4 regions of the Streptomyces sp. JLBT605 genome follow, and region 4 is predicted to be linked to each of the others. Evidence: riboswitches for the same ligand, from Rfam matches in the RefSeq annotation. Region 4 holds a riboswitch; each other region holds the start of a gene.
The links. A riboswitch is a leader RNA that binds a small molecule or an ion and turns the genes downstream of it on or off. The one in region 4 is predicted to bind cobalamin.

Region 1 (5,776 bases), 4.6 Mb from region 4:
AGCAGGTCGCGCGGGTCCTGCGGCACCAGCCCCACATGGTGGAGGAGTTCGGCCGGGGCGGTGCGGTGCGGCTCGGCGCCACGGACCCGTACCGTCCCCAAGGCGGGTTCGTGCAGCCCGACGAACGCGGAGAGCAGGGTCGACTTGCCCGCTCCGTTGCGGCCCATCAGCGCCACCGTCTCGCCGGCGTGCACCGTCAGCCGGATGTCGTGCAGCACCTCGGTGCGGTCCCGCCGCACGGACAGCGCGGCCGCCTCGGCCACCGGGTTCCCGGCCGCGGGCGCGGGCCGCGCCGCCGGGACCCGCTCGGCGAGCCGCTCCCGCAGCGCGGCCGCCTTGCGGCGCGCGTCCCGCACCGAGAGCGGCAGCGGTGACCAGCCCGCCAGCCGGCCCAGCGCGACCACCGGCGGATGCACCGGGGAGACGGCCATCAGCTCGGCCGGGTCGCCGGTCACCGGGGCCTGGCCGGGCCCGGGCAGCAGCACCACCCGGTCCGCGTACTGCACCACCCGCTCCAGCCGGTGCTCGGCCATCAGCACGGTCGTCCCCAGGTCGTGCACCAGCCGCTGGAGCACGGCCAGCACCTCCTCGGCCGCCGCCGGGTCCAGCGCGGAGGTCGGCTCGTCGAGGACCAGCACACGCGGGTGGGTGGTGAGCACGGAGCCGATCGCGACCCGCTGCTGCTGCCCGCCGGAGAGGGCGGCGATGGGCCGGTCCCGCAGTTCGGCCAGGCCCAGCAGGTCGAGGGTCTCCTCGACCCGGCGGCGCATGGTGTCACCGGGCAGGCCCAGCGACTCCATGCCGTAGGCGAGCTCGTCCTCGACGGTGTCGGTGACGAAGTGCGCCAGCGGGTCCTGACCCACGGTGCCGACCACATCGGCGAGTTCCCGGGGGCGGTGGGTGCGGGTGTCGCGGCCCGCGACGGTGACCCTGCCCCGCAGCGTGCCGCCGGTGAAGTGCGGGACCAGGCCGCTGACCGCCCCCAGCAGCGTCGACTTACCCACGCCGGACGGGCCGACCAGCAGGCACAGCTCGCCCTCCGGGACGGTCAGGTCCACGTCCGCGAGCGCGGGGGAGGCGGCATCGGCGTAGGTCACCGACACCTGCTCGAAGCGGATCACTGGCTGGGCTCCTTCGGGTCCATCGCGGGCCGGCCGGCCGGGCGGGGAGCGGCGCCGCGGCGCGGGGCCGGGCGGGGGGAGGACGTGCGGCGCGCGGCCGGGCCAGGGGAGGACGTCCGGGGCGGGGCCGGGGCGACGAACGCGGGCACCAGGCCGAGCAGGATCGACGCCGCGGGCCACAGCGGCAGCGTCGGTGCGGTCAGCGGCACCGCGGGTGGCTGCAGGGCCCCCGGCGCGTAGTCGGACGCCCAGATCATCAGCGCCCCGACCGCGGCCCCCGAACCGGACACCAGCCAGGCCCGCACGCCCCACCGGTCCGGCCGGTAGCGGCTGCGCACCGAGCGCCGGCGGCCGAGGAAGAGTCCGCCCAGCGCGGCGGCGAGCCCGGCCAGCAGCACCGGCAGGCCGAACCCCGCCCCCTCGGCCGCCAGCAGCCCGTATGTTCCGGCGCACACCCCGAGCAGACCGCCCAGGGTGAGTGCCGTGGTGGTGTGCCGGACGGCCGCCGGGACCTGGGCGGTGCGGCCGTAGCCGCGCGCGTCCATTGCCGCCGCCAGCGCCACGGACCGCTCCAGCGCACCCTCCAGCACCGGCAGCCCGACCTGGAGCAGCGCCTTCATGCCCCGGTCCGGACGGCCGCGCAGCCGGCGGGCCGCGCGCAGCCGCTGCACATCGGTGACCAGGTGCGGCGCGAAGGTCAGCGCCACCACCACCGCGACCCCGGCCTCGTAGAGCGCGCCGGGCAGCGACTTGAGCAGCCGGGCCGGGTTGGCCAGCGCGTTCGCCGCGCCGACGCAGATCAGCAGGGTGGCCAGCTTCAGCCCGTCGCACAGGGCGAAGGCCAGCCCCTCGGCGGTCACCGCGCCGCCGATGCGCACCCCCTGGGCCCAGTCCGGCAGCGGCACTTCGGGGAGGGTGACCAGCACGCGGGTGCCGGGGATGGGCGAGCCGAGGAAGACCGCGAAGAACAGCCGGATCGCCAGCACCGCCAGGCCGAGCCTGAGGAACGCGCCGTAGGACCGGGCCCACGGCGCGTCGGTGCGGCGGGCCGCCACCACATAGCCGGCGACACCGATCAGCAGCCCGAGCAGCAGCGGATTGGTGGTCCGTGAGGCGGCGGTCGCGAGCCCCAGCGCCCACAGCCACCAGGCCCCGGCATGCAGCGCCCCCCGCCGCGAGGCCCCGGGTGCGCGCAGCCGCGCCCCGACCGCACTCGCGCGCCGGAACACCCCGGGCCGCGCGGGTGGGATGGACCGCGCCGAGACTGCGGAGTGCTCCGCCGCCGGGTCGCCGCCATGGCCCCGTGGGCCAAACGGCAGGCGCGCTTCCTCGCCGCTCATCGGCGGCGTCGGCGGGCCTGCCAGCCGGCGGCGGCACCGAGTGCGACGACGGCGGCGACGCCGCCGATGAGACCGGCCGACGGGCCTTCGTCCCCGCCGTTCGCGTCCCCGCCCGCGGTGGACCGGTCGGCGGATTCCGGATCGGTCCGCTTCCCACCGCTGCCGCCCGAGGAGCCCGCCACGCTCTCGGCGCAGCCGGACTCGGGGTAGCCGCTGATGGCGCAGAGCAGCGCGGAGGAGTTGTAGCGCAGCGGCTTGGCGACGGCCGCGAGCGCGTCGGCGGCGCTGGCACTGCCGCGGACCCGCGCACAGGCGGTACGGGCCCGCGGCGGGGTGCGGCCGTCGGCCGCGTCGGCGGCGGTGCCGAAGTCGACGACCACCGCGATCCGCTTGCGGCCGTCCTCGGCGGGCGTGCCCGCGCAGACCGTGGCGAAGTTGGTGGTGCCGCGCGGCCGCACCGCGTTCCGCGAGTCCTCGCTGACGGCGTACCGGAAGCCGATGGTGTCGCCGTCATCGGGCCGGGCGGTCGCCGGGCCCTGGGTGGCGTACGTCCACTGGTCGCCGTCCCGCTCCCAGAAGGACCAGTAGCGGTAGCCGTCCGCGTGTGCGGGGGCGGCGCCCAGCGCGAGCAGCAGCCCGGCCAGCAGAGCGCCGGCAAGCCGGAGAGGGGGGAGAGGGCGGGGAGGGGCGGATATGGCCGTGGCCGGCCGCCGGGTGGCGGCCGGCCGGGCGGTGGACCGGAGCCTCATCAGTGCTGCTGCTTCTTCCGGCCGCTCAGCAGGAAGCCGATCCCGATGCCCGCGACCGCGCCCACGCCGACGATCCACCAGACGTTCAGGCCGCCGTCGTCGTCCTTCTCGTCCTTGTCGTCCTTCTTGTCCTGCTCCCGCTGGGTCTCGCCGGGCGTGTCCGACGGCGCCTTGGCCGCCGGGCCGGTGGCGGACAGCTTGCTCAGCAGGTCCGTGCCGCCGAAGTCCCGCGGGTCCGCGCCGGCCGCACGGCTGGCGAGGATCAGCTTGGCGAGGGCGGCCGGCTGGTCCTTGGCCCAGGTCAGCGCGGAGCTGTCGTTGCCCTGAAGCCAGCTCAGCGGCTTGGCGGCGGCCTCCCGGTGGCCGCCGGCGGCCAGCGCGAGGACGGCGTCCGCGGTGCCGCCGACGTCGGCCTGCTTCTCCTGGCCCGGCATGCTGGAGTTCAGGTGCCGGCCGTGGCCGGCCATGGTCGCGGAGAGATACGCGGCCGCGGCCTCGCCTGCGTCGTCCCGCTCGCGCTTGCCCTTGGCGTCGTCGTCCTTGCCGCAGTCCAGCGGCTCGACCGCCTCGTCCTCCCCCTTGCCGACCGGCTCGAAGAGGAAGCCCTTGCCGGTGGCGGCGAGCGCGGCGGCGGAGGTGGCCAGGTCGTTGGCGACGACCGGCTTGCCCTTCTGGAGCTGGTACGTGAAGGCGCCCCGCTCGTCCTTCTTGGCGTCGCAGCCGAGCTGGAGGCCGAGCAGCGCGTCGTACGGAGTCTTGGAGCCGCGCGCGGAGGTGACCTTCGCCGGGTCCTCGCCGGTGGCGGCGAACGCGCCGATGACGGCCGCGGTGGAGTTGGCGTCGCTCGGGCTGCCCGGGTTCATGCCCCAGCCGCCGTCGTCGTTCTGCTGCCGCTTCAGCCAGCCGATGCCCTTCTCCACCGAGGCGCCGTGGCCGCCGACCGCGGCGAGCGCCTGCACCGCGGCCGCGGTGGCGTCGCTGAACTCGCCCTTCTTCGGCTCGCACGGGGTGGAGGTCTCGGCGCGGTAGGCGGCGAAACCGCCGTCCGCGCACTGCTGCCCGGTCAGCCAGTCGACGGCCGCCGCCGGCGGGGTGGCGCCCACCGACTTCTGCGCCAGCAGCGCCAGCGACTGCCGCCAGACGCCGTCGTACTGGGGGTCCTGGCTCCCGTACAGCCCGTTCGGCAGGGCGGACGCCTGCGGCTTGGGCGTCTTCGGGGGCGCCTCGTCGGCCAGCGCGGCGGGGGCGGCGGTCATGCCCAGGACGACGGAGACAGCGAGAGCCGCGGCGCTGCGGCGTGCGTTCATGGGACGGTGCCTCTCGGTGGAAGAGTCTGCGGTGGGCGGTACACAGCGGGGCGCGGCCGTCCACCCGCGCGCGCCTGGCGTACGCGAGGGCACCGGGCTCCGCTCCGTAGACCTCGACGGTGCCGCGCACCGGGCGACCGGTGCGGGAGCCTTCGTCGTGGCCGAGCGGGTGCTCCGGCTCGTACGGTCGCGGGCCCGCCGAGGGCACGAGCCGTACTCACGGTTGCGGGTCAGCGCCGGAATTGCACCGGCTTTCCCCGATCGGTCACGGTGAAGATGAAGTTGTGCACGGACACCTTAACCGGCGGCCACCGGATCGCCCGGCGCCGGGCGCGTGGGCCTCGCCACGGCCGGGGCGAGGACGGGCCGGGCTGGGCTGTGGCGGGGTGTCGGGCGCATTGCCCGCCGGGGTGCGAACTGGTATCCAGTTTTCTGATGCAGCGTCAGATAGTCGGAGCGCTGCCCCGCGCCGAGCCCCCGGGAGGCATCGGGCATGAGCGACCCCATCGAGTACCGACAGCTCTACATCGGCGGCACGCTGGTCGACCCGGCCGGTCAGGACACCATCGAGGTCGTCTCGCCGCACACCGAGGCGGTCATCGGGCGGGTGCCGCACGCCACGCCCGAGGACGTCGACCGGGCGGTCGCGGCGGCGCGCGCCGCCTTCGATGCCGGGCCTTGGCCGCGGATGAGCCCGGCGGAGCGCATCGCGGTCGTCACCCGCGTCAAGGACGCCGTCGCGGCCCGCCACGAGGAGATCGCGCGGACCATCAGCGCGCAGAACGGCAGCCCCTGCTCATGGAGCGTGCTCGGCCAGGGGCTCGGCGCGATGCTGGTGTGGGAGGCGGCCCTGGCCGTGGCCCGCGACGCGGTCTACGAGGAGCGGCGCCCCGGCATCCTGGGCCCGCTGCTGGTGCGGCGCGAGCCGGTCGGGGTGGTGGCGGCCGTGGTGCCGTGGAACGCCCCGCAGTTCGTGGCCGCGGCCAAGCTCGCGCCCGCGCTGCTGACCGGATGCCCGGTGATTCTCAAGCCCTCCCCGGAGGCCCCGCTCGACTCGTATCTGCTCGGCGAGATCGCCGCCGAGGCCGGGCTGCCCGAGGGTGTGCTCTCCATCCTCCCGGCCGACCGCGAGACCAGTGAGTACCTGGTCGGGCACCCGGGGGTGGACAAGGTGTCCTTCACCGGATCGGTCGCGGCCGGCCGGCGCGTCATGGAGGTCGCCGCGCGCCGGCTGACCCGGGTCACCCTGGAGCTGGGCG
Region 2 (5,776 bases), 5.0 Mb from region 4:
CGCGCAGCGTGGTCTGCCAGTCGAGCACCGGCGAGTCGAGGACCAGGCCGCTGACGCGGTGGCGCAGCGGGGAGTGGGTGGCGGCGCGCAGTGCCATGGTGGCGCCGGTGGACCAGCCGTGGAGCACGATGCGCTGGGCGCCGTACCGCACGGCGTAGCGGATGGCGGCGTCCAGGTCGCGCCATTCGGAGTCGCCGAGGTGACCGACGCCGTCGCGGGTGCGGGGGGCGCCGGGGTCGCCGCGGTAGGCGAGGTCGAGCACCGGGAAGCGGTACCGGTGCAGGAAGGGCATGACGACCATGGGGTGCTCGCGGGTGGTGCCGAGGCCGTGGATGGTGATCACCCAGGTGCCGCGGGCGCCGGCGAGGAACCAGGCGGGCAGCGCGCCGAGCTCGCCGGGGATGTCGACGTCGGCGTGGTCGAGCCCGAGGGCGTCCCGCGGATTGCCGATGTGGACCTGCGGGCTGAGCCGCATCCGGGCGCCGGGGGCGAGGGAGCCGTGGGTGACGCGCTCAAGGCGGCGGACCACGCAGTCCGGCGGGTGCGGCACATCGGTGAGGACGGGCCCGATGACGGCGTGCGCGCTGCCGCTGGTGAGGCCGTAGATACCGGGGCGCAGGGTGGCGAAGGCGCGGGTCAGGGTGATCTCTCCGGCGCCGATGGCGTGCACGGTCAGCGGGGGGTCGTCCGGCAGCGGGCGGCCCGGTGGCGGACGGAGCGCGGCGTCACTGGCGTACCGTCCGGCCGCCACGGCGGCCGCGCCGGCACCGAGCACGGTGGTGGCGGCCACGGCGGCCGCGGTTCGCAGGCGCATCCCTGTCAGTGTGGTCGGACACGCGGACGGTGGCCAGCGGGCGTGCCCGCCGGGGTGACGGCCTGCGGGGGCGTCGGTCGGTGCGTCGGGCGGGCCCCGTCTCCGGTGTGTCACCTCCGTGCCATGTGGTCGCCATACGTCGTGTACGTCACATTCATCACACGGTGGGCGAGCTTCACCCCAGTGGCGGCAAGGGCACGCCAGACACCCCTTCACCTGTGTCACCGCGACGCCAGTGCCAGTTAACCTTCCGTTCACCCCGCGTCCTTAACGTCGCCGTGCTACTGACCACCGAGCGGATTGCCTGGGTGAATGGAACACATCACGCTTCTCATCGGGATCGTGATCATCACGGCCTTGGTGTTCGACTTTACGAACGGCTTCCATGACACGGCCAACGCCATGGCCACCACCATTTCCACCGGCGCGCTGAAGCCGAAGGTCGCGGTGGCGATGTCCGCGGCGCTGAACCTGATCGGCGCGTTTCTGTCGGTGGAGGTGGCCGCGACCATCTCCAAGGGGATCGTCGACGAATCCGGCATCCAACCCGAAGTGATCTTCGCCGGCCTGGTCGGCGCGATCATCTGGAATCTGCTGACCTGGCTCGCCGGTCTTCCCTCCAGCTCCTCCCACGCGCTGTTCGGCGGTCTGATCGGCGCCACCGTCGCCTCGGTCGGCTTCGACGCCGTGCACGGCGACGCGGTCGTCATGAAGGTCCTGATCCCGGCCGTCGCCGCGCCGATCGTCGCGGGTGCCGCCACGCTGCTGGCGACCCGGCTCACCTACCGGGCCGCCCGGAACGCCGACCCCGAGGACGCCGCGAAGGGCTACCGGGCCGGTCAGATCGCCTCGGCCGCCCTGGTCTCGCTGGCGCACGGCACCAACGACGCCCAGAAGACCATGGGTGTGATCACCCTCGCGCTGATCACCGGCGGTGTGATCGCCCCCGACTCCGACCCGCCGATGTGGGTCATCGTCTCCGCCGGTGTGGCCATCGCGCTCGGCACCTACCTGGGCGGCTGGCGCATCATCCGCACGATGGGCAAGGGGCTCGCCGACATCCAGCCGCCGCAGGGCTTCGCCGCCCAGACCGGCGCCGCGGTGACCATCCTGTCCTCCTCCCACCTGGGCTTCGCGCTCTCCACCACCCAGGTCTGCTCCGGTGCCGTCATGGGCTCGGGCCTCGGCCGCAAGGGCGGCGTGGTCCGCTGGTCGACCGCGGGCCGGATGGCCGCCGCCTGGGTGCTGACCCTGCCGGCCGCCGGTCTCGTCGGTGCCGCCGCGGCGCTGCTCGCCGAGCGCGGCAACTGGGGCGTCGCCGCGGTCGCGGTCCTGGCGATCGCCGCCTGCGCAGCGATCTGGGTGGCCTCGCGCCGCAAGCCGATCGACCACACCAACGTCAACGAGACGGGCTCGGAACTCGCCGAGCCGGTGGGCGTGGTCACCGCCGCGCTGCAGACCGTCGCCCCGCCGCCCGCCGGACCGGTGGCCGCGGCCCCCGCGGAGGAGCCGGCCGCGTCGGCGGCCTCCACCGAGCCGGCCGCACCGGCGGCCGTCACCGAGCCGACCGCCCCCGCTGCCCCCGCCGCCACCGCGGCCGCCCCCGCCCAGGCCACGGCCTGATCACGGCCAGGTAAGGAAGAAATCCGATGGACATCGACTGGGAAGCTCTCGGCCAGGTCTTCGGCGTCAGCCTGCTCTTCACCGTCGCGCTGGTCGGGGTGTTCACCCTCGGCATCGTCGGCAGCTCGCGCAAGCGGCGTGCGGAGACCGCCGGGGAGACGGCGGTCGCCACCGCCGGCGCCCCCTCGGTGGCGGCGCGCGGGGGTGCCTACCTCTGCTTCGCGCTGTGCGCGGCGGCCGTCGCGTACGGCATCTCGATCATCGTCGGCTGAGCCGGCATCCGGACGTATGAGTCCCGGTCCGGGCCCTGTGCCCGGACCGGGACTCAGTCATGTCCAGGCAGGGACTCAGCCATGTCCGGGCCGGGAGCGCGGTTGCCGCTGTGCCCTCGGCCACACCCGGGGCAGACCGTCTCATCGCAGGTCAAAGGTGAGTTGACGGCCCTTCCCGCAGCGTGGTGGACTGCCCGAGCCAAACGGCGGCAGGAGAGGAAGCCGGTGCGAGTCCGGCGCGGTCCCGCCACTGTCACCGGGGAGCGCTCCGCCGCCTGTCGAAGGTCACGGCTCACCGCGAGGGGGCTGGAAGACCGGGGGAAGCGCCGATCCGGGAGCCAGGAGACTCTCACCGCCGGTCACGTCGAGCCAGGGCGCGGACCCTGAGTGAGGACACTGCGCCATGCCCGGCACCGCCATGCGGCCATCTCCACCCGCCGCACCCACTGCTTCCCCGCTCCCCCGTCGAGGCGCGACGGCAGGCTGAGCGATGCGGGCCGATCACGCCATCTCCTTCGCGTGCGGCGCCGCTCTCGGCTTCGCCTGCGACCTGGCCGCCGGTGATCCGCGCCGCGGCCATCCAGTGGCCGCCTTCGGGCGGGCCGCGGCTGCCGTGGAGCGCCGGCTGTGGCACGACCACCGGGGGTACGGCGCACTGCACACACTGCTCTGCGCGGGCGGCGCGGCCGCCGGTGCCGCGCTGCTGACCCATGCCGTGCGGCAGCCCGCTGCGGCCGCGCGCGGCGCGGCGCGCCCCCCGGCGCCGTCCGGTTCCGTCTCCTCTGTCTTCCCCGCCTCCTCTGTCTTCCCCGGCCTCCCCGCCTCCTGTGTCGTGCGCTCGCTGTCCCGCACCGCCGACATCGCGCTCACCGCCGCGGCCACCTGGTCCGTGCTGGGCGGCACCTCGCTGCGCCGCGAGGCACAGGCCATCGGCGCCGCGCTCGCCGCCGGGGACCTCACCGCCGCCCGGGAGCGGCTGCCGCACCTGTGCGGACGGGATCCGCAGGCGCTGAACGGTCAGCAGATGGCCCGCGCGGTCGTGGAGTCGGTCGCGGAGAACACCTCGGACGCCGTCGTAGGCGCCCTGGTCTGGGGCGCGATCGGCGGCGTTCCGGGGCTGGTCGGCTTCCGGGCCGTCAACACCCTGGACGCCATGGTGGGTCACAAATCGCCGCGCTACCGACGCTTCGGCTGGGCGTCGGCCCGGCTGGACGACGTCGCCGGCTGGCCCGGTGCCCGGCTGACGGCCGCACTGGCCACGCTCGCCGGCCCGGACCCGCGCGGCGCCCGGCGGGCCTGGCGCGCCGACGGCCGCGCGCACCCGAGCCCCAACGCGGGCCCGGTGGAGGCGTCGTTCGCCGGAGCGCTGGGGGTCCGGTTGGGCGGCACCCTCGCGTACGGCGGACGGGTCGAGCACCGGCCGGTACTCAACGCCTCCGGCCGGCCGGTGGAGGTCGCCGACATCGACCGCGCGGCCCGGCTGTCGCGGCGGGTGGGAGCACTGGCGCTGGCGACATCCATCGCCGGACGGCTGGCGATCGGCGCCGTGCGGTCGGCCCTCTCCGACGGCGGCCGTGGGCCGGGACGAGCCGGGGCAGCGGGACAGGCGAAGGCCGCCGGGACGAGGGCCGGATGAGCCGCACCGGCGATCCGGCGCGAGGCCGACACGGCGACCCAGCGCTCCGCCGTCCTGTGCCGCGCAGCGGCGCCGAGGCGGGGCCGTGGGTCACGCCACCGGCCGCCACGTGTGCGTCCGGGCGCGCCTGGCGGTCGACCCGCGAAGCGGCTCGGCGCGCCGACGGCGTGCGTGCCGGCTGTGCCGCCCGCGCCGCGCGATGGGGCGCGCCGTTCACCTCGTACCGGCGCGCCGCGTTCGCGCGCGCCACGCGGGGCGACGCCGCACACGCGGAGTACCCGGCCGGGCCGCGTGCGGCGATGCCGCGCCGGGCATGGTCTACCGCGGGCGGCGCCCCGCACGCGGCGCGGCCGACGGCCGCGGACAGGGGGGACATGAGCGACGCGTACGCGGCCGCCGGGCGGCAGGCACCGGCGGCAGACGCAGCCGGGCAGCGGGCGCCGGCGAGAGCCGTACGTGCGCGCCGCGCGGGCGGAGATGGGGGCACCCCCGGGCGGAGTCCGGGGGAGAGAGAAAGGGACACGGCATGAGCGGCGGCCGGAATCGGCTGGGTGGCGGGCTGCTGGTCGCCGGGACGACCTCGGACGCGGGCAAGAGCGTGGTCACGGCGGGCATCTGCCGGTGGCTGTCCCGCAAGGGCGTCTCCGTGGCGCCGTTCAAGGCGCAGAACATGTCGCTGAACTCGTTCGTCACCCGTGAGGGCGCGGAGATCGGGCGGGCGCAGGCCATGCAGGCCGCCGCGGCCCGCGTCGAGCCCAGCGCCCTGATGAACCCGGTACTGCTCAAGCCGGGCTCCGACCGCAGCAGCCAGGTGGTGCTGCTGGGCAAGCCGGTGGGCGAGCTGAGCGCCCGCGGCTACCACCGGGGGCGGCAGGAGGCGCTGTTCGGCACGGTGACGGAGTGCCTGGAGGAGCTGCGGCGTACCCATGACGCGGTGATCTGCGAGGGCGCGGGCAGCCCGGCCGAGATCAATCTGCGCCGCACCGACATCGTCAACATGGGGATCGCCCGGGCTGCTTCGCTGCCGGTGGTGGTGGTCGGCGACATCGACCGGGGCGGCGTCTTCGCCTCGTTCTTCGGCACCACCGCGCTGCTCTCACCCGAGGACCAGCGGCATGTGGCGGGCTATCTGGTGAACAAGTTCCGCGGCGATGTGACGCTGCTGCAGCCGGGCCTGGACATGCTGCGGGACCTGACCGGGCGGCCCACTCTCGGCGTCCTGCCGTACGCGCACGGGCTGGGCATCGACGAGGAGGACGGGCTGCGCGTGTCGATGCGCGGCGCGGTCCGGGAGAGCGTGGTCGCGCCGCCGCACGGCGCGGACGTGCTGCGGGTCGCGGTCGCCGCCGTCCCGCTGATGTCGAATTTCACGGACGTGGACGCGCTGGCCGCCGAACCGGGCGTGATCGTACGGTTCGTGGACCGGCCGGA
Region 3 (5,776 bases), 6.3 Mb from region 4:
CACAGTCAGGGCGCCGTCGAGTTCGGGTACGGCATCGTGCCTTCCCGGCGCGGCCGCGGCTACGCCACCGAGGCGGCCCGCGCCATCGTGGAGTTCGCCCTGACCACGCCGGGCGTGGTGAAGGTCAGGCCGCGGCGGGCCGCCTTGCCCCGGTCGTGGAGGCCGGGGTCAGGCGTCCGCCGCGGTGCAGAGCGAGGACGGCCAGCGCGCACCCCCCGCCGACGGCCGCCAGGATCAGCCACGGCACGGCGGGCGCCCCGGCGGCGCGGGCCGCGTCCAGGGCCGCGCCGGTGAGCAGGTTCCCGAGGGTGATGCCGACGCCGCAGATGGTGTTGTAGAGGCCGTAGTGGGTGGCGACGTACCGGTTCCCGGACAGGGCGACGATGGTGTCCATCTCGAAGGGATAGGCCAGCATCGTCCCCAGCGCCAGCAGCAGCGCCGAGGCGAGCGGCGGCAGCACGGCCAGCGCCCAGCGGGCCGGCCCGTCCGCCGGCACGGGCGCGGCGGTGGCGGCGAGCAGCGGCAGGAACGCGGCCCCGAGGGTGGCCAGCCCGGCGACCAGCGCGCGCCCGGCCCCCAGACGCCGCTTGCACCAGGCGGTCAGCCGGGTCTGCCACAGGATGGTCGACAGCCCCGAGGCGGCGAACAGCAGGGCCACCCCGACGGTGTTGAGCGTCCCGTCCCCGGCCACCCGTCGCACCTCCAGGGGCAGCGCGAGGTACACCTGGAAGGAGAGCGCGTAGGAGCCGATCATCGCGGCCGAGAAGAGCAGGAACGGCCGGTTGGTGATAACCGTGCGCCACTGGGCGAGGACCGGGACGACCGAGGCGCCGGAGTCGCGCGCGGCGGTGCGGTGCGGCAGCGCCCGTATCTGCACGGCGGCCAGCACGGTGAAGACGCCCGCGGCGACCAGGCAGGTGAGGCGGAAACTCACCCCCGTCAGTGCCAGACCCACCAGCGGACCCAGCAGTATCCCGGCCTGGTAGAAGACGTTGAACAGCGCGAACGCCTCCACCCGGCGGTCGCCGGAGTCCTGGGCCAGATAGGCCCTGACGGCCGGGTTGAACAGCGCGCCGGCCAGCCCGGTCGCCGCCGAGGCGGCCAGCAGCGCGGGCAGCGAGTCGACCAGCCCGAGCACCGCGAAGCCGACGATGCGCAGCGACAGGCCGGCAATGATCATCGGCTTGAAACCGAACCGGTCGGCCAGGGTCCCGCCGAACAGGAACATGCCCTGCTGGCTGAAGTTGCGCACCCCCAGGATCAGCCCGACCGTCCAGGCGGCCAGCCCCAGATCCCCGGCCAGATGCTGCGCCAGATAGGGCATGAGCATGTAGAAGCCGAGATTGATGGTGAACTGATTCACCATCAGCAGCTGCACACTGCGCGGATAGGAGCGCGCCTGCGCCAGGGTGCTCCTCACGCCTCCTCCCGCGCGGTCCGCCGGTCGGCGCCGGGCAGCGTCAGGGGGTCGGTCACGGTGGTGCACCGGGTCCAGCAGGTGACCTCCTTCTCGTCGACCCTGCCGACCACTTCGGGTTCCACCGCGGGCGGGGAGTCCAGCAGCCCGTGGGCGGCGCAGTAGTCGTCGTCGAAGACGGTGCTCAGATAGCGCTGCGGCCCGTCCGGGAAGACGGCCGCGATGCGGGTCTGGGCGGGCAGCGTCCGGGCCAGCCAGCCGGCGACCAGGGCGACCGCGCCGACGCTCCAGCCGCCGGTGGCGTAGTGCGAGGCGGCGAGCTGACGGCAGGTCCACACCGCCTCCGCGGGGGCCACCCAGTGCACCTCACCGAAGTGCTCGTAGGCGACGTTGCGCGGATAGATGCTGGAGCCCAGGCCGCGCATCAGGCGGGGGCGGGCGGGCTGTCCGAAGATGGTGGAGCCGATGGTGTCCACGCCGACCAGACGCAGTTCGGGGTTGAGCTGGCGCAGCACCCGGGAGACGCCGGCGGAGTGCCCGCCGGTGCCCACGCTGCACACCAGGACGTCGATGTGGCCGAGTTCGGCCGCGAGCTCCAGCGCGAGCGGGGTGTACGCGGCGACGTTGTCCGGGTTGTTGTACTGGTCCGGGCACCAGGAGTCGGGGTGCCGGGCCATGAGCTGGGCCACCCGGTCGCGGCGGGCCTGCTGCCAGCCCCCGGTGGGATGGGGTTCGGCGACGACGTTGACCTGGGCCCCGTAGGCGGTCAGCAGCCGGGTCATGGACCCCTCAAGGCCCGGGTCGGTGACCAGGGTGACGGGGTGGCCGTGGACCAGGCCGGCCAGCGCCAGCCCGAGCCCGAGGGTGCCGCTGGTGGACTCGATGATCCGGCCGCCGGGGCGCAGGTCGCCGCGGGCCCGGGCCCGCTCGACCATGTGCAGACCGGGACGGTCCTTGATGCCGCCGGGGTTGAACCCCTCCAGCTTGGCCCAGAAGCCCCGCCCGGCGGGGGCCAGCGGCTCGGAGACCCGCAGCAGTGGGGTCTGGCCGACCAGTTTGGACATGCCATGAGGCGTCGGTGCCGCCGCCGGCCCGGCGGGTCGGGCGGGCTCGGCGGGTGCGGAGTGCTGCGGGGACGCGGATGTGGGGGTGTGAGCGCGCATGGTTTCCTCTCGGATGCGGTACGCGTGCGGATTCCTCGGCCGTTCGCCGCGCGTGCCGGACGGGGCCGATCGGCCACCGTCGTGGGCGTCGGTCATCGCACCGGGCGTGCGAGGAGCGGCCGGTCGGGGCAGGGGACAGGGGGGTGTGCCGGAGGTGCTGGAGGTGCCAGGGGTGACAGGGCGCGCCGGAGCGCGGCCGTGGGCCGTGTCGGGGGCGCGTACGGGAGCGGGGGCCGGCAACGAGCGGTGTGGTCGGCCTGCTCGCGGGGGAGCGGCGCGCACAAGGGCGCGCCGGCGCGCCGACGGCCGGCTTGTCGGGCTGTCGGTCTAGATTCGCAGGATCGCTGGATCAGGGGGTGTCGGCGGTGGCGACTGGGCCGCACCCCATCGCGTCACCGCGCCCCGGGGAGCGGCCGGGAAGGCGGCCGTGCCGAAGACGGCCGTGCACGGATCCGGCAGGTCGAGACCGTGCTGCGGCTGGCCGGACAGGCAGTCCTGGGCCGCGTGGCCCGAGGCGCTGTCATGGTGGCCGGGACCGGGCTCGTGCCGGTGCGTCGCGGCAGAGGCCGGGGCGTTCGACGGCGGTGCCGTCGGCGTGCCGGTGAAGGCGTCCGTGATGACGAAAGCGCCGGTGGCGGACGAGGTACCGGTCGCGGACGAAGCGCCGGTGGTGTGCGCGGCGGTGCTCTCCCCGCTCAGGCCGTGCGAGTACAACAGGCCCAGCAGCAGCACCACAAGCCCCAGCACGCGCAGCGAGCCCGCCGGCGCGCGGCGGGTCCGCAGCAGGCGGCACAGGGGCCGGGCCGTGACCATGTCGTGATCCTAGCCGCACGCCGGATCGGTTCGTCAGCCAGTCGCCCGAACATTGGCGCGAACCCGCCGTCCGGTCGTCAACGGCGGTGCGGGCAGCGGAGATCGGTCACCTGATCGGTCATCTGATCGGTATTCGCCAACAGGTGCCGGTCGGCGGGTAGGCTGGCGCACGCAGCTGGTTCGCCCCGTCCGCCAGACGGGATGCGTCGTAAGAGGGAACCCGGTGGGAATCCGGGACTGCCCCGCAGCGGTGAGCGGGAACGACCGCCGTCATACGCACTGGACCCGGAAGTCCCGGGTGTGGGAAGCGACGGCCAGTAGGAGCCCCGCCCGTCCTCGTGACGGGCGGCAGGCATGCCCGTGAGTCCGAAGACCTGCCACTGCCCGCGCCCCGCAGCGGGGTGCGGTCCAACCGGGACCTCGTGGGCGGGTCCGCGGCGGCAGGGCTGCCCCTTCACAGCACGGGCGCCCGTCCTTCGCGTACCCACGCCGGCGTTGGTCCCCTCCGGACTCGCGAAGGAGAGTTCCGTGGCCCGACCCAACCCCACCACGCCCTGCGCACCGACCCGCGAGGCCCTGGCCACCGTGCACGGCTACCCCCGCCAGGGCCCGCACCGCGAACTGAAGAAGGCCATCGAGGGCTACTGGCGCGGACGTGTCACCGCCGACGCCCTGCGCGCCGACGCCGCGGCACTGCGCCGCGGCAACTGGCGGCAGCTGGCCGACGCGGGCATCGCCGAGGTGCCCACCGGTGACTTCTCGCTCTACGACCACGTCCTGGACACCGCCGTGATGGTCGGAGCCATTCCCGAGCGGCACCGCGCCGCCTTCCACGCCGACCGGCTGGACGGCTACTTCGCGATGGCGCGCGGCACCGAGGACGTGCCGCCGCTGGAGATGACGAAGTGGTTCGACACCAACTACCACTACCTGGTGCCCGAGCTGGCACCGGACACGGTCTTCAGCGCCGACTCCGGCAAGCAGGTGACGGAGTTCCGGGAGGCCGCCGCGCAGGGACACACCGGCCGCCCGGTCCTTGTCGGACCGGTCACCTTCCTGCTGCTGGCCAAGCCCGCGGCCGGCGCCCCGGCCGGCTTCCAGCCGCTGACGCTGCTGGACCGGCTGCTGCCTGTCTACGCCGAGGTGCTGGCCGACCTGCGGGCAGCGGGCGCGCGGTGGGTGCAGCTGGACGAGCCCGCCCTGGTCCAGGACCAGCCGCCGGCCGTACTGGACGCCGTCCGCCGCGCCTACGGCGACCTCAGCCTGATCGCCGACCGGCCCCGGCTGCTGGTCGCCTCCTACTTCGACCGGCTCGGCGAGGCCCTGCCGGTGCTCGCCGCGACGGACGTCGACGGGCTCGCCCTGGACTTCACCGGGCCCGCGGCCGCCAACCTCGACGCGCTCGCCGCGGTCGGCGGACTGCCCGGCAAGCGGCTGGTCGCGGGCGTCGTCGACGGACGCAATGTGTGGCTGGCCGACCTGGAGCGGTCACTCGCCACCCTCGCCACCCTGCTGGGCCTCGCCGACCGGGTCGACGTGGCGCCCTCCTGCTCCCTGCTCCATGTGCCGCTGGACGCCACGGCGGAGCGCGACCTCGACCCGCAGGTGGCGCGCTGGCTCTCCTTCGCCCGGCAGAAGACCGGCGAGGTGGTGACCCTCGCGCGCGGCCTGACCGAGGGCACCGACGCCATCGCCCCGCAGCTCGCCGCCAACCGGGCGGCCCGCGCCGCGCGCGCCGCCTCCGCCCTCACCCGCGACCCCGAGGTGCGGGCCCGCGGCGCCGCCGTCACCGACGCCGACACCCGGCGCCCGCAGCCCTACGCCGAACGGGCCGCCGCCCAGCAGGCCCGGCTCGGCCTGCCGCCGCTGCCCACCACCACCATCGGCTCCTTCCCGCAGACCACCGAAGTGCGCACCGCCCGCGCCGATCTGCGCGCCGGACGCATCGACGAGGCGGCCTACCAGGAGCGGATCGCGGCCGAGATCCGGGAGGTGGTCGGCTTCCAGGAGAAGGCCGGCCTGGACGTGCTGGTGCACGGCGAGCCCGAACGCAACGACATGGTCCAGTACTTCGCCGAACAGCTCTCCGGCTACCTCGCCACCCAGCACGGCTGGGTGCAGTCCTACGGCACCCGCTATGTGCGGCCCCCGATCCTGGCCGGTGACGTCTCCCGGCCGGCGCCCATGACGCTGAAGTGGACCTCCTACGCCCAGTCGCTGACCGACCGGCCGGTCAAGGGCATGCTCACCGGGCCGGTCACCATGCTCGCCTGGTCCTTCGTCCGCGACGACCTGCCGCTGGCCGAGACCGCGCGGCAGGTCGCCCTCGCCCTGCGGGACGAGGTCGGCGACCTGGAGGCGGCGGGTACGACGGTGATCCAGG
Region 4 (5,776 bases):
CCGCAGCGCGGCGTCGTCGGCGATCGCCCGCTGCTCGGGGGTCTCGGTGACGATGTCCAGCAGCGCATCCAGGTCCTCGGGGGCCACCGGGGCGGGCCTGCGGGCGCGCACCGCGTCGATGGCCAGGTTGTGGGCGATGGTCCGCAGCCAGGTGCGCACCGAGCCGCGCCGGGAGTCGTAGACCTGGGCGTGCCGCCAGGCCCGTTCGAAGGTCTGCTGGGCGATGTCCTCGGCGAGCTGCGGATCGCCGACCACCGCGATGGCGACGCCGAAGACCGTGCGCTGGAAGCGGCGCACGAAGGCCACGGCGATCTCCGGGTCGCCGGTGGCCAGACCGGCCAGCAGCGTCTCGTCGGGGACGCGCCCGAGCGGCAGACCCATTCTCTGCATATCCGTACATACGGCATGCCGGGGCGCGGAGATTGCTCCCGCCCGGCGCGGATCACCCGTCCGCCGTACGGCCGCCAATCCGCCGGGCGGCGCGGCCCGTATCCCGTGCGGGACCGGGATGGGCACGTCCGCCGACGGGCCCGGGACCGGCACGGATCATCATGTCGAGGGCACGGAGGGCCGAGTCATGGCAAGGACACTCGTCCGGCGGAACGTGGGGCTGTCGATGGCCGCCGGTGGGCTGGCGGCGCTGCTGGCGGCCTGCGGAGGCGGCGGGGACGGCGACGGGGGCGGCTCGCCCTCGCCCTCACCGTCGGCCCCCGGGCGGAGCACCGAACCGGGCGTCACCCAGGTGGACGTCCGGATGACCGACTACAAGCTGGATCTGTCGCGGCACACCTTCTCCGCCGGTGACTACACCTTCGTCGCGAAGAACGACGGCAGCCATGTGCACGCGCTGGAGATCGAGGGCTCCGGTATCGAGAAGAAGACCTCGACCGTCTCCCCCGGCGATTCGGCGAAGTTCGACGTGACCTTGAAGTCCGGCACGACGTACGAGCTGTACTGCCCGGTCGACGGCCACAAGGATCTGGGCATGCGGACCACCCTGACCGTCGGTGACGGCGCCTCTCCGAAGGAACACTCGAGCACCGGCGGCTACTGAGCCGCGCGGGCCCGCCCGCCCGTGGTGCCGCCGTGCGTGACGCAGACGCCCTGAGATCATGGTGATCGTGAGATCGCGGTGATCTGCGGAGAACGGGAAGTGTGTCCGTATGAGCAGTGCACCAGGTGGTGAGCCCTACCCCTTCGCCCTCTACAACACCGCCGCGGCCATCGTGGACGAGGCGGGCACCCTGGTGGCCTGGACCCCGGCGGCCGAGGAGATCCTGGGGCACCGCTCCGAGGACGTGTGCGGGCGGCCCATCACCGACCTGCTCGCCGACCCCGGGAGCCGGGCCGAGGTGCTGGCGCGGCTCGACTCGCGGGCGTGGGAGGGGCGGGCGACCATGCGGCACGGCGCGGGCGGCCGGCTCGACGTCGGCTTCCGGGTGCTGCCGCTGGGCGGCGGAAACTCCCGGTTCCCCTCCGGATACCTGGTGCTGGGCGCTCCGTACGAGCTGCTCACCCGGTGGCGACAGGACCATGCCCTGGCCGGTGAGCTGTTCGGCCAGGACCGGATCGGGCTGGCCGTCTTCGACGAGGAGCTGCGGCTGCTGCGCACCAACACCCCCCTGCTGCCGTACACCGGGGTGCCGGAGGATCTGCGGGGCCACCGGCTGGCGGACTTCCTGTGGCCGGAGGACGCCAGGGCCGTGGAGGACCGGCTCCGTCAGGTGCTGCGCACCGGGGAGCCCCTGGTCGGCTTCACCGCTCTGGCGCGGACCCTGGAGGACCCCCGCAGCGGGGTGGTCATGATGGTCTCGGCCTACCGGCTGCAGGAGCCCAGCGGGCGCCTGCTGGGGGTGGCCGCGACCTATGTGGACGTCACCGCCGAGCACCGGGGCCGGCAGCGGCTGGCCCTGCTGCACCGGGCCACCGCGGCGCTGGGCGGCTCGCTGTCCGCGCTGGCGACGAGCGAGGACCTGGCCGGCGCGCTGGCGCCCGGGCTCGCCGACATCGTGGCGGTGGACGTGGCCGAGCCGGTGTTCACCGGCGGGGAGCCGGTCCCCGACCACCATGAGCGGATCGCCATGCGCCGCACCGCGGCGGCCGGCGAGGGCGCGGCCTCGCTGCGGTCCGGCGGGCCCGGGGAGATCTCCGCCACCCGCGCGGTGCCCGCCGCGCCGCAGCGGCACGGGCGGGGGGTGCTGGTCACCGGCCTGAACGGGGACACCGGGCCGGGCCCGGCCCCGCCCGCGTGGGCCACCGACGCGCCCGGCGCCCGGTCGGCGATCAGCGTCCCGGTGTGCAGCCGGAAGACCCTGCTGGGCAATCTCACCCTGTGGCGCACCGCGACGTCCCGGCCGGATTTCGAGGAGGACGATCTGGCGCTGGTGGAGGAGATCGCCTCGCGGGCGGCGCTGGCGCTGGACAACGTGCGCCGCTACACCCGCGAGCACCTGGCCGCGGTCAGCCTCCAGCGTTCGCTGCTGCCCCCGGCCACGGCGGACACCGCGGCCGTCCGCACCGCGAGTGTCTACCTGCCGGCCGACCCCATCGGCGGGGTGAGCGGCGACTGGTACGACGTCATTCCGCTGTCCTCCGCGCGCGTGGCCCTGGTGGTGGGCGATGTGGTCGGACACGGGCTGCGGGCCACCACCGCGATGGCCCGGTTGCGGACGGCGGTCCGCACCCTGGCCGATCTGGACCCCGATCCGGACGAGTTGCTCACCCACCTGGACGACCTCGTCCTGCAACTGCCGCTGGACACCGGGCTGGACGCCGGTTCCGGCGACCGCGGCGGCTGGCCGGAGCTGGAGCTGGAGGGCGGCACCGCCCTCCAGCCGACCCGGCCGAGCCCCCAGGGCGCCGCCGTCCCGGGCGGTACCTACTCCTTCGCCGCCACCTGCCTGTACGCCGTGTACGACCCGGTGAGCGGGCGCTGCGCACTGGCCAGCGCGGGCCATCCGCCCCCGGCGCTGGTGGGCGCGGACGGCTCGGCGGAGTTCGTCGAGATGAGCCCGGGGCCGCCGCTGGGCGTGGGCGGGCTGCCGTTCGAGAAGACGGTGGTCGACGTCGCCCCCGGCAGCGTCCTGGCGCTCTACACCGACGGGCTGATCGAGCGCGGAGAGGGCGACATCGACGAGGGCATGGCGCAGTTGCGGGAGCGGCTGGTCCGGTCGGGGGCGGCGCGGGACCGGCCGCTGCAGGACGTGGCCCGGGAGATCGTCGCCGGTCTGCCGCCGACCCGGCTGCCGGACGATGTGACGCTGCTGGTCGCCCGGACCCGGCGGGTGCCGCCGGGCGACACGGTGACGTGGGCGCTGGCGGCCGATCCGGCGGTGGTGTCGCGGGCGCGGGAGCTGGTGGCCGGCCAGCTGGCCGTCTGGGAGCTGGATTTGCTGGCGTTCACCACCGAGCTGGTGGTGAGCGAGCTGGTGACCAACGCCATCCGGCACGCGGGCGGTCCGGTGGAACTCCGGCTGATCCGCACCGATGTGCTGACCTGCGAGGTGTCCGACCCCAGCAGCACGCAGCCGCGGATGCGCCGGGCACGGGCCACCGACGAGGGTGGCCGCGGCCTGTATCTGGTCGCCCAGCTGACCACCCGCTGGGGCAGCCGTTACACCCGGCGGGGCAAGACCATCTGGGCCGAGCAGACCATGCCGCCGGCGGTGTGAGCCCCGGCAACCTCCTGGCGCCCCCTTTGCGAAAGTTGTCGTGACCAGGGTGGGAGCACTAAAGTCGCAGCGCCTTGGTGACGGGAAACCGGTGGAGAAACCGGTGCGGCCCTCGCCACTGTGATCGGGAAGTCCGGCTCCTGCCCCTCGGGGCGGCCACTGGGACGGCGCGGGGAACCGCGGCGCCCGGGAAGGCGGAGCCGAGACGGCACGACCCGTCAGCCAGGAGACCGGCCAAGGCGTGTCGTCCATCCACGAGGTGTTGGAGAGGTCTCCCTTCCCATGCACATAGCTGAGGGGTATCTGCCCCCGTTGCACGCGGCTGCCTGGGGTGCCGCGTCCGCGCCGTTCCTCATCCACGGCGTGCGGTCCCTGACCCGGGAGGTGAAGTCGAACCCGGAGAGCACCCTGCTGCTCGGCGCCTCCGGCGCCTTCACCTTCGTCCTCTCCGCGCTGAAGATCCCCTCGGTGACGGGCAGTTGCTCGCATCCCACCGGCACCGGACTGGGCGCGATCCTCTTCCGGCCCCCCATCATGGCCGTGCTGGGCACCATCACCCTGCTGTTCCAGGCTCTGCTGCTGGCCCACGGCGGGCTGACGACGCTGGGCGCCAACGCCTTCTCGATGGCGATCGTCGGGCCGTGGGCCGGATACGGCGTCTACTGGCTGCTGCGCCGCTTCCGACTGCCGCTGATGGTCAGCGTGTTCCTCGGGGCGTTCGTCGCCGACCTGAGCACCTACTGCGTGACCAGTGTGCAGCTGGCGCTCGCCTTCCCGGACCCCAGCAGCGGGTTCGCCGGTGCGCTGGCGAAGTTCGGCGGCATCTTCGCGGTCACGCAGATCCCGCTGGCGGTCAGCGAGGGACTGCTGACCGTGCTGGTGGTGCGGCTGCTGACGCAGTCCAGCAAGAGCGAGCTGACCCGGCTGGGCGTCCTGGCCCGGGACGAGCGGCCGGCCGACGCGAAGGAGGCGGTGGCCCGATGAACCGCAACACCAGGATCAACGCGCTGCTGCTGGCCGCGGTGGCGGCGCTCGCCGTCCTGCCGCTGGCCCTCGGGCTCGGTGACGACAAGGAGGAGCCGTTCACCGGGTCCGACGCCCAGGCGGAGACGGCCATCACCGAGAACAAGCCGGACTACGAGCCGTGGTTCTCGCCGCTGTACGAACCGCCCTCCGGAGAGATCGAGTCGGCGCTGTTCGCTCTCCAGGCGGCACTCGGCGGGGGCGTGCTGGCCTACTACTTCGGGCTGCGCAAGGGGCGGCGCCAGGGCGAGGCCAGGGCGGCGGAGGCGGCCAAGGCCGCCGAGATGGCCGGCGCGGCTGAGGCCCAGGCCGCCAAGGTGCCCCAGGCCGGTACCGGCGGCGCGGCCGCGGAGCAGGCTCCAGCCGGGATGGCGACCGAGCGGCAGGTGACCGGCGCCGAGTCGGCGACCGCGGCCACCGTGACGGCGGGCGCCGGGACCGCCGGCACCGAAACGGCCTGCACCGGGACGGCGGGCGACGAAACAGCGGGCGCCGGGACCGTCGGCACCGAAACGGCCGGCGGCTCCGGCCGCCGGACGGCGTAGCCGCGTGCTGCCCATCGACGCGGCGGCGCACAGCAGCCGCTGGCGCCGCCGCCATCCGCTGGAGAAGGCCGCGCTGGGCCTGGGGCTGACCGTCACGGCGGTCTGTCTGCCGCCCTGGCCCGGTGCCCCGCTGGTCGCCGCCGCCACCCTGGCCGTGCTGCTCGGCCCGGCCGGGGTGGCGGGGCGTCAGCTGTGGCGCGCCTTCCGCGTCCCGCTCGGCTTCTGCGTCACCGGTGCCGTCCCGCTGCTGTTCCAGGTGGGCGGCTCCGCGGGGCTGGTGTCCCTCGCCCCGCACGGCCCGGAGCACGCCGGGCAGCTCCTGCTGCGCACCGCCGCGGCCTCCCTGGGTGTGCTGCTGTTCGCGTTCACCACGCCGGTGTCCGATGTGCTCCCCCGGCTGGTGCGCGCCGGGGTTCCGGCGGCCGTCGTGGACGTCGCCCTGGTGATGTACCGGATCAGCTTCCTGCTGCTGGACGCCATCAGCCGGATCCGGCAGGCGCAGGCCGCCCGGCTCGGCCACACCGGCCGGGCCGCCGC

Region 1: linked by a shared signal. The riboswitch ahead of AC4BDD_RS21625 (SCO2321 family membrane protein) and the one ahead of AC4BDD_RS01950 (energy-coupling factor ABC transporter permease) in region 4 are both predicted to bind cobalamin.
Region 2: linked by a shared signal. The riboswitch ahead of AC4BDD_RS23560 (cobalamin biosynthesis protein) and the one ahead of AC4BDD_RS01950 (energy-coupling factor ABC transporter permease) in region 4 are both predicted to bind cobalamin.
Region 3: linked by a shared signal. The riboswitch ahead of metE (5-methyltetrahydropteroyltriglutamate--homocysteine S-methyltransferase) and the one ahead of AC4BDD_RS01950 (energy-coupling factor ABC transporter permease) in region 4 are both predicted to bind cobalamin.

Annotation. Positions count from the first base shown of each region.
Region 1 covers NZ_CM177087.1:4,958,117-4,963,892, forward strand. The annotation lists gene AC4BDD_RS21610 (ABC transporter ATP-binding protein) at 1-1,121, opposite strand, end outside; gene AC4BDD_RS21615 (energy-coupling factor transporter transmembrane component T) at 1,118-2,317, opposite strand; gene AC4BDD_RS21620 (SCO2322 family protein) at 2,458-3,210, opposite strand; gene AC4BDD_RS21625 (SCO2321 family membrane protein) at 3,210-4,517, opposite strand; cobalamin riboswitch at 4,665-4,819, opposite strand; gene AC4BDD_RS21630 (aldehyde dehydrogenase) at 5,011-5,776, shown strand, end outside.
Region 2 covers NZ_CM177087.1:5,402,292-5,408,067, reverse strand. The annotation lists gene AC4BDD_RS23575 (alpha/beta hydrolase) at 1-814, opposite strand, end outside; gene AC4BDD_RS23570 (inorganic phosphate transporter) at 1,127-2,437, shown strand; gene AC4BDD_RS23565 (hypothetical protein) at 2,464-2,709, shown strand; cobalamin riboswitch at 2,926-3,057, shown strand; gene AC4BDD_RS23560 (cobalamin biosynthesis protein) at 3,200-4,345, shown strand; gene AC4BDD_RS23555 (cobyric acid synthase) at 4,872-5,776, shown strand, end outside.
Region 3 covers NZ_CM177087.1:6,637,441-6,643,216, forward strand. The annotation lists gene AC4BDD_RS28735 (MFS transporter) at 125-1,420, opposite strand; gene AC4BDD_RS28740 (PLP-dependent cysteine synthase family protein) at 1,417-2,481, opposite strand; gene AC4BDD_RS28745 (DUF6153 family protein) at 2,908-3,393, opposite strand; cobalamin riboswitch at 3,552-3,789, shown strand; gene metE (5-methyltetrahydropteroyltriglutamate--homocysteine S-methyltransferase) at 3,922-5,776, shown strand, end outside.
Region 4 covers NZ_CM177087.1:377,934-383,709, forward strand. The annotation lists gene AC4BDD_RS01935 (RNA polymerase sigma factor) at 1-390, opposite strand, end outside; gene AC4BDD_RS01940 (cupredoxin domain-containing protein) at 578-1,054, shown strand; gene AC4BDD_RS01945 (ATP-binding SpoIIE family protein phosphatase) at 1,164-3,671, shown strand; cobalamin riboswitch at 3,730-3,924, shown strand; gene AC4BDD_RS01950 (energy-coupling factor ABC transporter permease) at 3,954-4,655, shown strand; gene AC4BDD_RS01955 (energy-coupling factor ABC transporter substrate-binding protein) at 4,652-5,239, shown strand; gene cbiQ (cobalt ECF transporter T component CbiQ) at 5,244-5,776, shown strand, end outside.